DNA from 4 places in the Serratia montpellierensis genome. Region 3 is predicted to be linked to each of the others. Evidence: predicted binding sites of a transcription regulator. Region 3 holds the regulator's gene; each other region holds the start of a gene.
The links. Region 3 encodes CRP, which controls carbon source genes, mostly activating them, when cyclic AMP is high. Its sites were predicted from a motif close to ATGTGANNNNNNTCACAT; they were not measured.
Positions count from the first base shown of each region.

Region 1: FUU19_RS03765 (PTS sugar transporter subunit IIB) is a predicted target of CRP. The motif match lies at 2,160-2,177, and genes of this name have one in related genera.
Region 2: mlc (sugar metabolism global transcriptional regulator Mlc) is a predicted target of CRP. The motif match lies at 2,385-2,402, and genes of this name have one in related genera.
Region 4: FUU19_RS11910 (YjcB family protein) is a predicted target of CRP. The motif match lies at 2,046-2,063, and genes of this name have one in related genera.

Region 1 is NZ_VOSN01000002.1:545,940-550,137, forward strand. Features, by position in the region: gene FUU19_RS03750 (aldo/keto reductase) at 1-166, opposite strand, end outside; gene FUU19_RS03755 (SDR family NAD(P)-dependent oxidoreductase) at 179-979, opposite strand; gene FUU19_RS03760 (LysR family transcriptional regulator) at 1,086-1,979, shown strand; gene FUU19_RS03765 (PTS sugar transporter subunit IIB) at 2,397-2,714, shown strand; gene chbC (PTS N,N'-diacetylchitobiose transporter subunit IIC) at 2,727-4,088, shown strand; gene FUU19_RS03775 (glycoside hydrolase family 1 protein) at 4,132-4,198, shown strand, end outside.
Region 2 is NZ_VOSN01000022.1:436,476-440,673, reverse strand. Features, by position in the region: gene FUU19_RS24380 (DUF2938 family protein) at 1-259, shown strand, start outside; gene bioD (dethiobiotin synthase) at 266-931, opposite strand; gene mlc (sugar metabolism global transcriptional regulator Mlc) at 1,076-2,293, opposite strand; gene FUU19_RS24365 (LysR family transcriptional regulator) at 2,453-3,343, opposite strand; gene FUU19_RS24360 (MFS transporter) at 3,491-4,198, shown strand, end outside.
Region 3 is NZ_VOSN01000004.1:194,445-198,642, reverse strand. Features, by position in the region: gene FUU19_RS05070 (hydrolase) at 1-35, shown strand, start outside; gene FUU19_RS05065 (YheU family protein) at 32-265, shown strand; gene FUU19_RS05060 (phosphoribulokinase) at 418-1,287, shown strand; gene FUU19_RS05055 (OsmC family protein) at 1,326-1,733, opposite strand; gene crp (cAMP-activated global transcriptional regulator CRP) at 2,115-2,747, shown strand; gene FUU19_RS05045 (YccS/YhfK family putative transporter) at 2,798-4,198, shown strand, end outside.
Region 4 is NZ_VOSN01000013.1:8,324-12,521, forward strand. Features, by position in the region: gene FUU19_RS11900 (multidrug efflux MFS transporter) at 1-951, opposite strand, end outside; gene FUU19_RS24715 (MarR family winged helix-turn-helix transcriptional regulator) at 1,202-1,651, shown strand; gene FUU19_RS11910 (YjcB family protein) at 1,688-1,969, opposite strand; gene mrdA (penicillin-binding protein 2) at 2,264-4,189, shown strand.

The DNA.
Region 1 (4,198 bases), on a different contig from region 3:
CGGTATCGAAAAAATTGATGCCCGCTTCCAGCGCCTCGCGGATAAAGGGGCGCGCTTCATCTTCTTTCAGCACCCAGGGCCGCCAGGCCGGATCGCCGTAGGTCATGCAGCCCAGGCAGAGGCGGGACACCTGCAGGCCACTGTCGCCAAGCCGTACGTAGTTCATGGCGTCGTCTCCTCAGCGCATGCCGGCGATGGTGTAACCGCCGTCCACCAGCAGGCTTTGGCCGGTGATGAAGCGGGCTTCGTCCGTCGCCAGCCACAGCGCCACATCGCCGATGTCTTCCGATTCGCCCAGGCGGCCGGCGGGCGTGTGGGCGATAAAGGGCGCGAACGCCGCGTTGTCGGCCACGCTGCCGCGCGCCATCGGCGTGTCGATGATGCCGGGGTTGATGTTGTTGACGCGGATGCCCTGGCCGCTGTATTCGAGCGCCACCGCGCGGATCATCGCATCGAGCGCCCCTTTGCTGGCGGAGTAGCTGGATGAGCCGGCCAGCGCGCCGTGGGTCAGCCAGGAGGACGTGTTGATGATCACGCCGCCTGAATGCTGTGCCAGGAAGGTTTCAATCTCGTATTTCATCGCCAGCCAGACGCCACGAAGGTTAATGGCGATCACGCGGTCAAAATCCTCGCTGCTCTGTTCGGTGATGGGGGCGAAGTTGCCGATGATGCCGGCGTTGTTGAAGGCGACGTCGAGCCGGCCGTAGTGGGCGCTCACCGTGGCGAGCAGCCTGCGGATATCGTCTTCCTGGGAGACGTCGGCCACGATGGGCAGGGCGTCGCCGCCGGCCAGCGCGATGTCGCGCGCCGTGGCTTCGATTTCCGCCGCGCGACGGCCGACCAGCGCGACGTTGGCACCTTCGCGGGCATAGGCCAGCGCCGCAGCGCGGCCGATACCGCTACCGCCGCCGCTCACCAGTACGACTTTGTCCGCCAAACGGCGCGGTGTTTCATGAGTTGGAGCTGTAGCATTAATCATCGCTTCGATACCTGGTAATGGGTTCGATCGCAATGCTATGTTGTTAGATGACGGATAACTATCCGCTAAAAATTCATCTCACTATTAGATAATTTATATTAATAGCATGAAGAAACCCGAATTGTCCGGCCTGGCGGCCTTCGTGGCTATCGCCAGTGAACGCAGCTTCCGCCGTGCCGCCGCCCGATTGGGCGTGACGCCGCCGACGCTGACCCACACCCTGCGCGAATTGGAAGCGCAGGTGGGCATTCGCCTGCTGAATCGCACCACCCGCAACGTCTCGCCGACGGAGGCCGGTGAGCATCTGCTGGCACAGTTGGTGCCCGCCTTTACCGACATCGACGCCGCGCTGGAGAGCCTGAATGCGTTTCGCGAAGGGCCACGCGGCCTGGTGCGTATCAACGCGCCGCGTTCGGCGATCGATCTCGCCATCGTGCCGCATCTGGGGCGGTTGGCCAGCGAGTACCCCGGCATTACGCTGGAGGTGGTGGCGGACGAGGGGTTCGCCAACATCGTCGAGCAAGGCTTTGACGCCGGTATTCGGCTCGGCGAGGATCTGCACAACGATATGCGCGCGGTGCGCCTGACGCCGGATCTGCGTTTTGCCATCGTCGCCACGCCGGACTATTTTCAACGGCACGGCGAACCGACGCATCCGCAGGATTTGCTGCAGCACCGCTGCATCGGTTGGCGCAAGGCCTCTTCGGGCGAGCGCTACAAATGGGGATTTCAGCAGGGCGAGCAGCGGTTTTCCGTGGCGGTTAACAGCCCGCTTATCGTGGATGACGCCAGGCTGTTGCTGCAGGCGGCGTTGGCGCACGTCGGCATCGCTTTCGCTATCGAACAGGAGGTGGAAGAACACCTGGCGAGCGGGCGGCTGCGGCGGGTGTTGGCCGACTGGTGTGCGCCGTTTCCCGGTTTTTACCTCTATTACCCCAACCGCAGGAACCATTCCGTGGCGCTGGCCACGGTGATCGAGTTGCTGCGTCTGCCCGTGTAATCCTCCTCGCCTGCCATCGCGTTCGGATGGCAGTAGGCGAATCAAGCTTGAACTATTTTTATTCCCACGCCGTTTGCTCGGGCGCAAATAAACCCTTAAATTCTCAGCGAGTTAATAACCTGCTGTTTATAATTGTTATTTGAGTATTTTTTGCGAATACTCTGAGCTTTTTTCAGTTATTTGAGAGCCCGATCACACTATTTTTTTATGCGAAATGTGAAGGGGGTCAATCCGCCAGGTCAATGAGAGACGGTTGTGTTTCCTCCTGGCTTACCGATCCGTTTTTCATGCTCCGTATACTGTCTGTAACCAGGGCAACGTGACGGAAATTTTCATAAGGAATGTGCGTGAAGCAATCGTGATTGCATCTGGCATACAAATAACACGGGGTTTTTTTGATTATCTGAGGTGCTTGGTATGGAAAAGAAAAAAATCTATCTGTTTTGTTCTGCCGGTATGTCCACTTCCCTGTTGGTATCAAAAATGAAGGCGCAGGCCGAAAAATATGAAGTGCCGGTGATCATCGCCGCCTATCCGGAAGCGCTGGCCGCAGAGAAGGGCATTGAAGCGGACCTGATCCTGTTGGGGCCGCAAATCGCCTACACCTTGCCGGAAGTGCAAAAACAGCTGCCCAATAAACCCGTTGAAGTCATCGATCCGCTGCTGTACGGCAAGGTCGATGGACTGGGCGTACTGAAGGCCGCGGTGGCCGCCATCAAGAAAGCCAATCAATAACAGGAGGCCGCCGTGAATACCCTCATTGCCTCGCTCGAGAAGGTTATCCTGCCTTTCGCCGTAAAAATCGGTAAGCAGCCCCACGTCAACGCCATCAAGAACGGCTTTATCCGCCTGATGCCGCTGACCTTGACCGGGGCGATGTTCGTGTTGATCAACAACGTGTTCCTGAGCTTCGGCGAGGGATCGTTTTTCTATTCGTTGGGCGTAAGGTTGGACGCCTCCACCATAGAGACGCTGAATAGCCTGAAGAGCATTGGCGGCAGCGTTTATAACGGTACGCTGGGGATCATGTCCCTGATGACGCCGTTCTTTATCAGCATGGCGTTGGCCGAAGAGCGCAAGGTCGATCCACTGGCCTCGGCGCTGCTGGCGGTGGCGGCCTTCATGACCGTCACGCCGTTCAACGTCGGCGAGGCCTATGCGGTGGGCGCCAACTGGCTGGGCGGCGCCAACATCATTTCCGGTATGGTGATCGGGCTGGCGGTGGCTGAGATGTTTGCTTTCATCGTGCGGCGCAACTGGGTGATCAGCTTGCCGGACAGCGTGCCGGCTTCGGTGTCGCGCTCTTTCTCGGCGCTGATCCCCGGTTTCATCATTCTCTCCATCATGGGGCTGGTGGCGTTCGCGTTGGCGCACTGGGGCACCAACTTCCACCAGATCATCATGGACGGCATTTCGGCGCCGCTGGCCAAGATGGGCAGCGTGGTGGGCTGGGTGTACGTGCTGTTCTCCTCGCTGCTGTGGTTCTTCGGGGTGCACGGCTCCATGGCGCTGGCGGCGCTGGACAGCGGCATCATGACGCCGTTCGCGCTGGAAAACGTGGAGCTGTATAACAAATACGGTTCGGTCGAAGCGGCGGTGGCCGCCGGGAAAGAGTTCCATATGTGGGCGAAGCCGTTCGTCGACTCCTACATCTACCTTGGCGGCACCGGCTCGACGCTGGGTCTGATTATCGCCATCTTCATCGCCTCGCGCCGCGAAGATTACCGCCAGGTCGCCAAACTGGCGACGCCATCCGGCATCTTCCAGATCAACGAACCGATTCTGTTCGGCCTGCCGGTGATCATGAACCCGGTGATGTTCATTCCGTTCATCCTGGTGCAGCCGGTATTGACCTTTATCACCTCGCTGGCTTATTACTCCGGGCTGATCCCGCCGATCACCAACATCGCGCCTTGGACCATGCCGGTCGGCCTGGGTGCGTTCTTCAACACCAACGGCAGCATCATGGCCATGTTGCTGAGCCTGTTCAACCTGGCAGTCGCCACCGTGATTTATCTGCCGTTCGTGGCGATCTCCAACAAGGCGCAAAGCCAGATCGACGCGGCGACGGAAAGCGAAGAAGACATCGCCAAGGCGCTGAAATTCTAACTGTGGAACGGGGCGGTGCGGCCGCCCCGCGAGGAACGCGAGTATGGAATATCAATTTGCCGACGGGTTTTGGTGGGGCAGCGCCACCTCCGCGCCGCAGTCTGAAGGGG
Region 2 (4,198 bases), on a different contig from region 3:
CATCGCGTTTGCCTTTATCCCGATCGGTTTGGCGGGCATCGGGTGGTATGCGGCGCCGGAGCCGCTCATCGCGCTGTTGAGCGGCTGGCTGAGCCTGGCGGCGCCGTTTCTGGTGATGCAGCCCGCGCTGGGTTTTGGCGTAGCGGCAGCGAAAACCGCCTATCCGCGAAGAGCACGGTTGCTCAGCTTGCTCACCCACACGGTGTATGGGCTGGGCCTGCTGATCGCCGCCCGGTTGTTGGCGGCGCTTTGCGTCTGATCGAGCTTACAGCAGCGTGGAAATATCGAGATAGTGCGCCAGTTCGCGCTGCTCCGCACGCGGCAGGTACGGAACCTCACCCAGCAGCGGCGCGGGAATGCGCTGCTGCAGTGCCTCGATGGTTTCGGCGTAGTGTGCCAACCCCGGATTGATGCGGTTGGCCACCCAGCCCAGCAGCGGCAGGCCGTCGTTGATGATCGACTGCGCGGTCAGCAGCGCGTGGCTGACGCAGCCCAGCTTGATGCCCACCACCAGCACCACCGGCAGCTGTTCCTGCACCACCCATTCGGCATAAGGCCGCAGATCGTTCATCAGCACGCGCCAACCGCCGCTGCCTTCCACCACCACCGTGTCGGCCTTGGCGGACAGATCCCGCAGGCCGCTGCTCATCAGGCCGTAGTTGATGTCCTCGGTCGCATGCGCGTGAAACACCTCATCCAGGCAGGTGATGGGATTGATCTCCTCGTAGGACAGCGGCAGGGTTGAGGATGCCTGCAACACCAAAGCGTCTTTATTGCGGATGCCCTCGCTGGTTTCCTGGCAGCGTGCGGCGATCGGCTTGTAGCCGGCCACTGAACGGCCTTCGGCGGCCAGCGCCTGCATCAACCCGCGGGAAACCACGGTTTTACCGACGTCGGTATCCGTGCCTGTCACAAATAAACGCTTCAACATGAATAAAATGCCCCAGAATGCCCCGTTAACAATGTGTCGCCGCATCGGCGGCGAAGAAGTCTTTCGGAAAAATTCTAGGGGATGCGCCCCCATAGGGGCTTGAGGTAGCTCAATCTTTTGCGGAATTAATAAGAAGTTCTGATGTTAGCCTTGCAGCAATTGCACCAGCAACGATCCGTTGTACAGCGCCTCTTTCACCAGCGCCGCACCGGGCATGGTGCCCTTATTGAAGAACTGCGTGGATTCGACCTTGACCTGCTCGCTGTAGGCCGGCAGCGCCTGCTGGCGAATGCAGGAGGCGATGGCCGGGTGCAGGATCTCCGCCGCGCGGTTGAGCGGCGAGCCCACCAGGATCTTCTCCGGATTGAACAGGTTGACCATGATCGCCAGAATGCGCCCCACGCTGTGCCCAACGCCAAGAATGATGTCCCGCGCCAGCTGATCGCCCGCCAGCGCGGCGTCGCACAGCGATTCAACGGTCAGCGGCGCGCCGTGCAGGCTGGAGCTCATCGAACCGCTCAGCCGCTGCTGGGCGATCTCCAGGATGTTCTCAATGCTGGCCACGGTTTCGAGGCAGCCGTGGTTGCCGCAGTAACAGCGTTTGCCGTACGGATCGACCTGGGTGTGGCCGATCTCCACTACGCTGTGGCTGCCGGCGTGCAGTACGTGGCCGCCGGTGATCACCCCGGCGCCGACGTTGTGGTCGATCACCACCTGAATCACGTTCTGGCTGCCGCGCGAGGCACCATACAGCGCCTCGGCCATGGTCCAGGCGCTGATGTCATGCTGCAGGTAAACCGGCAGGCCGGTGCGGGTTTCCAATGCCGGACCGAGCGGCATCTCCAGCACGTCGTAAAACGGCATGCGATGTACCACGCCGGACTGCACGTCGATCATGCCCGGCAGCGTAATGGCGATCGCCGTCAGCCGCTCCAGCTTGCTTTGGTGGCGGATAAAGAATTGGTCGACTTCGGTCAGGATGCGTTTCAGCAGCGGTTCAGGGTGTTCGGCCGCCAGCGGCAGCAGCTCCTCCACCACCAGTTTGCTGCTGAGATCGCGCAGCGCCAGCGTGATGCTGCCACGGCTGATACGGGCAGAAAGGTAATGCCAGGCCTCGGTATCCAGCACCAGCCCCACCGCCGGGCGGCCCCGGCTGCCGATTTCCTGGTACTCGGTTTCCTTGACCAGATGGGCTTCCAGCAGTTCGCGCACGATCTTGGTGATGCTGGCGGGCGCCAGCTGTGCGCGTTTTGACAGTTCGATGCGCGAAATCGGGCCCAGTTGATCGATTAGCCGATAAACCGCCCCCGCATTGGTCTGCTTGATTTGATCGATATGCCCAGGCTGCCCAACCGCAATCACAAACCTGCTCCTACTATTTTTCGCGCTTCTAAATAAAGACTAGGGGTTATGGTGGGGCTTTTGTCATACAGCGTCAACTATTTGATTCGTTATGTGATTTGCTGCACAAATTCCTCGCAATTTCAGCGTGAATTGATTTTTATTTGCCCAAGTTCAACGTCATTTCAGCATCAACGCCATCAGCGCCTGCGCGGCAGCGGTCAGCGGCCGCCGGCGGTGATGCACCAGCCACACTTCGGTGGTGGCGTCCGGCTCCGCCAGCGGCAAATAGCGCACGCCGTCCACCCGCACCCGGGCGAAAGAGGCCGGCAGAATCGACACCCCCAACCCGGCGGAGACCAGCCCGATGATGGTCATGGCTTCCCCCACTTCCTGGGTGATGTATGGGGTAATGCCGGCCTTGCCGAGCAGCAGCAGAATTTCGTCGTACAGCGCGGTGCCCACTTCGCGCGAGAAGAACACGAACGGCTCCTGCGCCAGGTGTTGGAACCGCAGCGCGCCGCCGGGCGTTTCCGCCAGCGGATGCCCTTCCGGCACCACCGCCACCAGCGGTTCGCGCAGCAGCAGCTGATAGTGGAGCGCCTCCGGCAGCCGAGTGTTGCGCATCACTCCCAGATCCAGCTCACCGTTCAGCAGCGGTTCGATCTGCTGTTTGGTGTTGATTTCGCGCATTTTGATATGGACCTGCGGGGACTGCTGACGAAAGGCGCGCAGGCTGCGCGCCACCACGCCGATAAAGGGTGCGGAAGAAGTAAAGCCGATGGTCATTTCCCCCAGCTCACCGCGATCCAGACGCGCCGCCTTTTCCGCCGCCCGCCCAACCTGATCGAGCACCTGGTAGGCTTCTTTGAGGAACATCTCCCCGGCCTGGGTCAGGCTGACGTTACGATTGTTGCGCGCCAGCAGCCGTGCGCCGACCATCTCTTCCAGCGCCTGGATTTGCTGGCTGAGCGGCGGCTGGGAGATCCGCAGCCGCTCGGCGGCGCGGCCAAAATGCAGCTCTTCCGCCACGGCGATAAAGTAACGCAGGTGTCTCAGTTCGATATTCATATTTAAAACGTCTTAATTTGAATTATTAATATATTAGACAAAAAACTCGCCGCTCCCTATCATTTTGTTATCTGTAAAGTGTCTGTTTATCTCCCCGAAGTTCGGTAAGGAAACGCTGTGACAACCCCTGTGCGTTCTGCGGCCGTGATGCCGTCGACGCTGGCCGCCAACGATGACGCGGCCGCTGCGCCAAACGTAAAACGCTCCACCCTCAACAACAAACTCCCCTATATCGAACGCGGCACGCCGCAGTTTATGCGCGTAACGCTGGCACTGTTTTCCGCCGGGCTGGCGACCTTCGCGTTGCTCTACTGCGTGCAGCCGATCCTGCCGGTGCTGTCGCAAGATTTCGGCGTCTCGCCGGCGGAAAGCAGCCTGTCGCTTTCGGTCTCTACCGGCCTGCTGGCGATCGGCCTGATGTTCACCGGGCCGCTTTCCGACGCCATCGGCCGCAAGTCGGTGATGGTGGTGGCGCTGCTGCTGGCGGCAGTCTGCACGCTGATTTGCGCCTTTATGACCAGCTGGCACGGCATTTTGCTGATGCGCGCGCTGATCGGCCTGTCGCTGAGCGGCGTGGCAGCGGTCGGCATGACCTACCTCAGCGAAGAGATCCATCCCAGCTTCGTCGCCTTCTCGATGGGGCTGTACATCAGCGGCAACTCGATCGGCGGCATGAGCGGCCGCCTGGTGACCGGGGTGTTGACCGACTTCTTCTCCTGGCGCGTATCGCTGGGAGTCATCGGCCTGTTCGCCCTCGCCGCCGCCTGCATGTTCTGGCGTATCCTGCCCGCCTCGCGGCATTTTCGCGCCAGCTCGCTGCGCCCGCGCACCCTGCTGATCAACTTCAAGCTGCAT
Region 3 (4,198 bases):
CCTGGCTTTCCCCTTATCTGGACATCCCGACGTGATCATTCCCTGGCAAGAACTGGCAACCGACACCCTGAACAGCCTGATCGAATCCTTTGTACTGCGCGAAGGCACCGATTACGGCGAACACGAACGCTCGCTGGAACAGAAGGTGGAGGACGTGCGCCGCCAGCTGAAAAACGGCGAAGTGGTGCTGGTGTGGTCGGAACTGCACGAGAGCGTCAACATCATGCCGCGCGGTCAGTTCCGCGCCGGGCAGGAAGAAATTTAGTGGCGCACGGTTCTATGACTGACGGAAAAAATCAGGTAACAATGGGGCATTGCAAACTAGCGCGCGCCATTTTTTCCCTGAGATAGAGAGCGTCAACAAGAGCCACAATACCCCCCTGACGCCGGCGCATTCAACACGGAGTGACAACCACCATGTCTGCCAAACATCCCGTTATCGCGGTGACCGGTTCCAGCGGCGCCGGCACTACCACCACCAGCGTGGCGTTCCGTAAGATCTTCCAGCAGCTCAACATCCGCGCCGCCGAGCTGGAGGGCGACAGCTTCCATCGCTACACCCGGCCGGAAATGGACGCGGCGATCCGCAAAGCGCGCGATCTGGGCAGACACATCAGCTATTTCGGCCCCGAGGCCAACGACTTCGGTCTGCTGCAGCAGAGCTTTATCGACTACGGCAAGAACGGCACCGGGCGCTCGCGCAAGTATCTGCACACCTACGACGAAGCGGTGCCCTACAATCAGGTGCCGGGTACCTTCACCCCGTGGGAACCGCTGCCGGCGCCGACCGACGTGCTGTTCTACGAGGGGTTGCACGGCGGCGTGGTCACCGAGCACCATGACGTGGCCAACCACGTCGATCTGCTGGTCGGCGTGGTGCCGATCGTCAACCTGGAGTGGATACAGAAACTGATCCGCGATACCGGCGAGCGCGGCCACTCTCGCGAAGCGGTAATGGATTCAGTGGTGCGTTCGATGGAAGATTACATCAACTACATCACGCCGCAGTTCTCGCGCACCCACATCAACTTCCAGCGCGTGCCGACGGTGGACACCTCCAACCCGTTCGCCGCCAAGGCCATTCCCTCACTGGATGAAAGCTTCGTGGTGATCCACTTCCGCGGGCTGGATCAGATAGATTTCCCCTATTTGCTGGCGATGCTGCAGGGCTCGTTTATCTCGCATATCAATACGTTAGTGGTGCCGGGTGGCAAGATGGGGCTGGCGATGGAGCTGATCATGGCGCCGCTGGTGCAGCGGTTGCTGGAAGGCAAGAAGATCGAATAAATGCGTTGAGCGCGGCGCCGGGCCGCGCTCCGTTTCGATTACGCCGGTTGGCGGATCTCGAAGCTGTGGGTCACCGTGGCGGCCTTGTTGAGCATCAGCGCCACCGAGCAGTATTTCTCCGCTGACAGGTTCACCGCACGCTCGACGATCTTGTCGGTCAGGTCCTGGCCGGTAACGATGAAGTGCAGATTGATATGGGTGAACAGCCGCGGGGCTTCTTCGCGGCGCTCGGAGGTCAGCTTCACCTCGCAGTCGCGCACGTCGTTGCGCCCCTTTTGCAGGATGGATACCACGTCGATCGCGCTGCAGCCGCCCACCGACATCAGCACCATCTCCATCGGGCTGGGCGCTTTATCACCGGCGTTGCCGTCCATCAGCACCTGGTGGCCGGAGGCCGATTCACCCAAAAACGTTAACCCTTCCACCCACTTAACTCTTGCCTGCATTCTGGTCACTCCGGTTGATTTCTTAAAATCAGAGTACGCTTTCGCATAGAAACAGGCAACGTAACCTGATGCTAATCATGCTGAAGCGAGACAACACGAGACACCCGCCTTACTCTGTGCTACAAACAGAGCCGCAATAAATCTTTCCGGGACACTGTATTCAGGGAAACGCCCAGAGAAAGGCTCCTTTACCGGTATGTTAACAGAATGTAGCTTGCAGCGCTTACGGCAAGTTAATATGCTAGAGCGACAGCGTATTTTTATGACACGCCTCAAAACTTGCCGGTAGCCCTCGCTCATAACTGCGGCTACAGGTGGGTTTTACAGGGAACTCTGACCCCTGTGACACAAGGCAGCGATAACAACAGAGGATAACAGCGAATGGTTCTCGGCAAACCGCAAACAGACCCTACTCTCGAATGGTTCCTGTCTCATTGCCATATCCACAAATATCCATCGAAGAGTACGCTGATTCACCAAGGTGAAAAGGCCGAAACGCTTTACTACATCGTGAAAGGCTCCGTCGCGGTGCTGATCAAGGATGAAGAAGGTAAAGAGATGATTCTGTCCTACCTCAACCAGGGGGATTTCATCGGCGAGCTCGGATTGTTCGAAGAAGGCCAGGAGCGCAGCGCCTGGGTTCGCGCGAAAACCGCCTGTGAAGTGGCCGAAATTTCCTACAAGAAATTCCGCCAGCTGATCCAGGTGAACCCGGACATCCTGATGCGTCTGTCCGCCCAAATGGCGAGCCGCCTGCAGGTCACCTCCGAAAAAGTGGGCAACCTCGCCTTCCTGGACGTTACCGGCCGCATCGCGCAAACCCTGCTGAATCTGGCGAAACAACCCGACGCCATGACTCACCCGGACGGCATGCAGATCAAAATTACCCGCCAGGAGATCGGCCAGATCGTCGGCTGCTCGCGTGAAACCGTTGGCCGTATTCTGAAAATGCTGGAAGATCAAAACCTGATTTCCGCCCACGGCAAAACCATTGTCGTCTACGGCACCCGTTAATCCCTGAAGAAACGGCGCAATCTGCGCCGTTTTTTTGTCTGCTCTCTGCCATGTGGCGCCGCCTGATCTACCACCCGGAAATCAACTACGCACTGCGACAAACGCTGGTGTTGTGTCTGCCGGTGCTGTTCGGCCTGTTGATAGGCCAGTTACAGCTCGGCCTGATGTTCTCTCTGGTGCCCGCCTGCTGCAATATCGCCGGTCTGGACACGCCGCATAAGCGCTTCTTTAAACGGCTGATCGTCGGCGGTTCGCTGTTCGCCTTCAGCAGCGTGCTGCTGCAACAGGCACTGCTGTGGCACGTGCCGCTGCCGGCGCTGATGCTGGGCCTGGCGCTGCTGCTCGGCGTCACCGGTGAAATCAGCCCGCTGCACGCCCGGCTGTTGCCGGCGGCGCTGGTGGCCGCCATCTTCGCCCTCAGCACGACCGGTACGGTACCCATCTGGCAGGCGCCGCTGCTTTACGCGATCGGCACTGCCTGGTACGGCTTATTCACCTGGTTCTGGTTCAAGCTGTGGAAAGAACAGCCGATGCGCGAAACGCTGAGCCAACTCTACCTGGAACTGGCGGACTATTTCGAAGCCAAATACTCGCTGCTGACCCAGCACACCGATCCGCAAACCGCGCTGCCGCCGCTGCTGGTGCGCCAGCAAAAGGTGATGGATCTGATCAGCCTGTTGTACCAACAGCTTAATTTCCTGCCGCACGCCAACAACCTCGAGCAAAAACGCCTGCAGCGCGCCTTTCAGGTGGCGATGGACCTGCAGGAGCACATCACCGTCAGCCTGCACCTGCCGGAAGAGGTGCAAAAACTGGTGGAGCAGAGCCAGGCCGAAGCGATCATTCGCCGCAATGCTCAGGTGATCGCCGGCCGGCTGCGCGTGGTGGCGCACGATATTCTCTACCATCAACATTCGAAGCGCTTCTCCATGACCCATGAGCTGGCAGCGCTGGAAAAAATGGCGGCGCAGCATCCCGATAACCCGGTCGGCCAATTTTGTTACTACCACTTCAGCCGCATCGCCCGCCTGCTACGTACCCAGCATCCGCTGTACCGCCGCGACCTGATGCCCGGCCAGCACCGCCTGCCGTTTTGGCCGGCGCTGGTCAGCTACCTGTCGTTCAAATCCACCGCCCTGCGCAACGCCGCGCGGCTGGGCGTGACGCTGGCGGTCGGCAGCAGTCTGGGTGCGGTGTTCAACCTGCCGAAACCTTACTGGATCCTGCTCACCATCATGCTGGTGAGCCAAAACGGGTATAACGCTACCCGGGTGCGTATTCAGCACCGTGCGCTGGGCACGATTGCCGGGCTGCTGCTGGCGGCCGGGCTGTTGCAGCTGCAGTTGCCGGAAGGAGAAACGCTGAGCATCATGTTGGTGATCACGCTGCTGGCCTACCTGGTTTCGCGCAAGAACTACGGGCTGTCGGTGATTGGCTTTACGGTCACGGCG
Region 4 (4,198 bases), on a different contig from region 3:
GTCGGCAAAACCCAGCAGGAAGCGCAGAATGCCCAGCTGTAATGGCGTATTGACCCAGGCCATCACGGCGAACAGGCCGGTGGTGAACAGCAGCGCGGCGATCAGGATGCGCGCGGTGCCGATGCGATCGCCGAGCCGCCCGAGGCGCGGCGCCGAGATCAGCGCCGCAATGCCAGGCACGGCGGCGATCATGCCGCTGACAAAGGCGATATTGCTGACGTCGCCCGACAGCTCGCGGATGAACAGCGTCAGGATCGGGCTGATGGACGAGTTAGCCAGCTGGATCATCAGGGTACAAACGAACAGCGTGACGATCAGCGTCGGATAGGGCAGCGAACGGAATACCGCCTTGCCGCTCAGCTGATCCGCTTTTTTCACCGTGATGCGCCGCTCTTTAATCAGGAACAGCGTCACCAGGAAGCTGACGAACATCAGCCCGGCGGTGACGAAAAACACCACCCGCAGCCCCAGATGATCGGCCATCAGCCCGCCCAAAAGCGGCCCGGCGATCACGCCGGAGATCTGCCCGGTAGAGAGCGTGCCCAGCGCCCAGCCGCTTTTATCGCGCGGCGCCTGCGAGGCGACCAGCGCCATGGCGTTGGGAATATAGCCGGACGTCAGCCCCATCAGGGCGCGCAGCGCGAACAGCTGCCAGACGTTGGTGGCCAGCCCCTGCAGCGCGATGACGATCGCCATGCCCAGCGAGGCGCGCAGCAGCATCAGCTTGCGGCCTTTGCGGTCGGCCAGGCTGCCCCACAGCGGCGAGACCACCGCCGAGACCAAAAAGGTGCCGCTGAACACCAGCCCGGACCACAGGCTGAGGGATTGGTGATCGCTGACGCCGAGCTGTTCGACGTACAGCGGCAGAAAAGGGAGGATTTGGCTCATCGCCAGCCCGGTGAAGAAACACCCGAGCCAGACCGAGATCAGATTGACTTTCCACGCTTCCATCGGCTTACCGTACCACGTTGAATAAGGAGGGATTTATTAAGCAAAATAATAATAACACTGCAAATTAATCGGCGAGGAGCAAATGCGTGAGCAAACGTAACCCTGCCGATGCAGTGTCTTTTTTGCTATATATTAATAGCTATATTATCATAGGTAACTAGGTTAAGCCAGAGCGGCGCGGTAGCCAGGAAGGGCACCGCGCGATCCGGCGGTGTGAAAGCAGGGATAAACTGAACGCTAGATGATGCCAATGAAAAAAGATCACCCTGAAGACGTGTCGCTGCTGCGCACGCAGTTAATGTCGCTGGTGCGCCGTTTGCGGCGCGAGTCGCGCAGCGACGAAAAATCCTGGGCCCAGCTAATGCTGTTGGGGGCTATCGATCGCCACGGCGGCGAGGCGACGCCGTCGCTGCTGGCGGAATCGGAGCGCATGCGTTCCTCTAACCTGGCGGCCGCGTTGCGTGAGCTGGAGGCCGACGGGCTGCTGGTGCGCACGCCGGATGCCGAAGACAAACGCCGGGTGCGGGTGCGCCTGACGTCCGCCGGGCTGGGCCTGCTGGAGCAAAGCCGCAGCCGGCGTGAGGCGTGGCTGTTGGCGGCGATGGAGAGCTGTTTAACGGAGCGGGAGCAGGCGCTGTTGATTGAGGCGGGGGCGTTGATGGCGCGGCTGGCGGCGGCGCCGTCAACGGACGCGGAATAATCGCTGGGCGGCCGGTGCGCCGCCCCCGCGGCGAGATTACGGCATCGGCCAATCGACCGGCATGGTGCTGACCACGTCCACGTAGCGATCCCAGGCCGATGACCAGAACTGGGTGAAGGCTTCCAGGGTAAGGTGGATGCCCATCAGGCCCATCACGAACCAGCAGGCGGTAAACAGGCCCAGGCTGCTGAACATGAACGCCATGCCGTTACGGCTGGTTTTACGGCAAACGACGTTTAACTGGCTGGCGAAGAACATCATCACGGCGCTCAGCAAATCCCAGCGCATCATGACTAAACCGGTGGCAATGGTACTCATCGAACTCGATCCTATGTAACAAAAAGCCGCATCCGGCAGGGCGCCGACAGGGAAATGCGGGGGGATAACGGGAATAATGTGATTTATATCACATTGTAGCATTGGGGCGAACGGCGGCTCAATGGGGATCGCGGTGAAAAAATCGCCGCCGGTAACATTCCAATATGCTGAAACAGTTATGCCATTTCATTAGCAACCTTTTCATGGGGCGTCGCGCCCGATAACGCTATGCTTGCCGGCTTTTCAGCTCCCTGATTTTGCGGGGAAATGTGACGCAAAAGGTACCGGCACTGCATGGCCCTGTTAAAAGAAACAATTCGCGACCACTCTGCGGAAGAAAGGCTGTTTATCCGCCGGGCAGGCGTGGCGCTGGCGCTGGTGGTGGTCTGCTTCGGCGTATTGATCGTCAACCTCTACCGGCTGCAAATCCGCCAGCACGGCTTTTACCAGACGCGCTCCAACCAGAATGACATCAAGATGCTGCCGATCGCCCCCAGCCGCGGGCTGATCTTCGATCGTAACGGTACTCCGCTGGTGCGAAACGTGACACTGTATCGCATCGAGATCACGCCCAGCAAAATCACCGACATGGCGGCGCTGCTGCAGGCGCTGACGCCGATCGTCGACCTGACGCCGGAGGACATCAGCGCGTTTCGCGATGACATGCACCACAACAGCCGTTACAAGCCGGTGACGCTAAAAACCGGGCTGAGCGACACCGAAGTGGCGCGCTTTGCCGTCAATCAATACCGTTTCGACGGGGTGACGATCGATACCTATCAACAGCGTGAATATCCTTACGGCGCCCAGCTGGCACACGTACTGGGCTATGTGTCGAAGATCAACGACAGCGATCTCAAACGCCTGGACAAGGCCGGGCTGAGCGAGAACTATGCCGCCGACCGCAACATCGGCAAACAGGGCATCGAGGCCTATTACGAGTCCGAACTGCACGGCACCACCGGCTATCAGGAGGTGGAGGTGGATAACCACGGGCGGGTGATCCGCCTGCTGAAGGAGCAGCCGCCGAAGGCCGGCAAGAACATCTACCTGACGCTGGATTTGCCGCTGCAGCAGTACATCGAATCGGTGCTGAAGGGGCAGCGCGCCGCGGTGGTGGTGGAAGATCCGCGCGACGGCGGCATCCTGGCGATGGTCTCCAGCCCCAGCTACGATCCCAATCCTTTCGTCAAAGGCATCGGCTATCAGGCCTATAAGACGCTGCTGACCAACCCGGATCTGCCGCTGATCAACCGCGTCACTCAGGGCTTGTACCCGCCGGCGTCGACGGTGAAGCCCTACATGGCCGTTTCTGCGCTGTTCGCCGGGGTGATCACGCCCACCACCACCTTTTTCGGCGCGCCGACCTGGACGCTGCCCGGCACCGAGCGCCGCTACCGTGACTGGCTGAAAACCGGCCACGGCATGCTCAACGTCACCAAAGCGATCGAGGAGTCCGCCGACACCTTCTTTTATCAGGTGGCGTATGAGATGGGCATCGATCGTATTCACCACTGGCTGAGCCAGTTCGGCTACGGCCAGTCCACCGGCATCGATCTGAACGAAGAGTACCGCGGCGTGCTGCCGAGCCGCGACTGGAAGCTGAAGGTGCACAAAAAAGGCTGGTATCAGGGGGATACGGTTTCGGTGGGCATCGGCCAGGGGTATTGGGTGGCGACGCCGATCCAGATGGTGAAAGCGCTGACCACGCTGATCAACAACGGCCAGGTGAAAACGCCGCACCTGCTGTATTCGCTGCAGCAGGGCAACCGGGTCACACGCTATCAGCCGCCGGCGCAAGCGGCGCAGATCGGCGATCCCCACTCGCCTTACTGGGGCATCGTGCGCAACGGCATGTACGGCATGGCCAACCTGCCGAACGGCACCGGTTACAAACTGTTCCACACCGCGCCGTATCAGATCGCCGCCAAATCCGGCACCTCGCAGGTGTTCAGCCTGAAGCAAAACCAGACTTACAACGCCAAAATGATCCCGGTGCGGCTGCGCGATCACATCTTCTATACGCTGTTCGCGCCTTACAAAACCCCCCGGGTGGCGATGGCGCTGATCCTGGAAAACGGCGGTGGCGACGGCGTGGTGGCGGGGCCGACCGCCCGCGCGATCCTCGACCATATTTTCGACCCGGCCAACGCGCCGCAGCCCGGCGATCCGGCGCAAAGTAAACCGCAGTTAAACGACAGTGCAGATGTGCAACGGTGATGCGGTTTG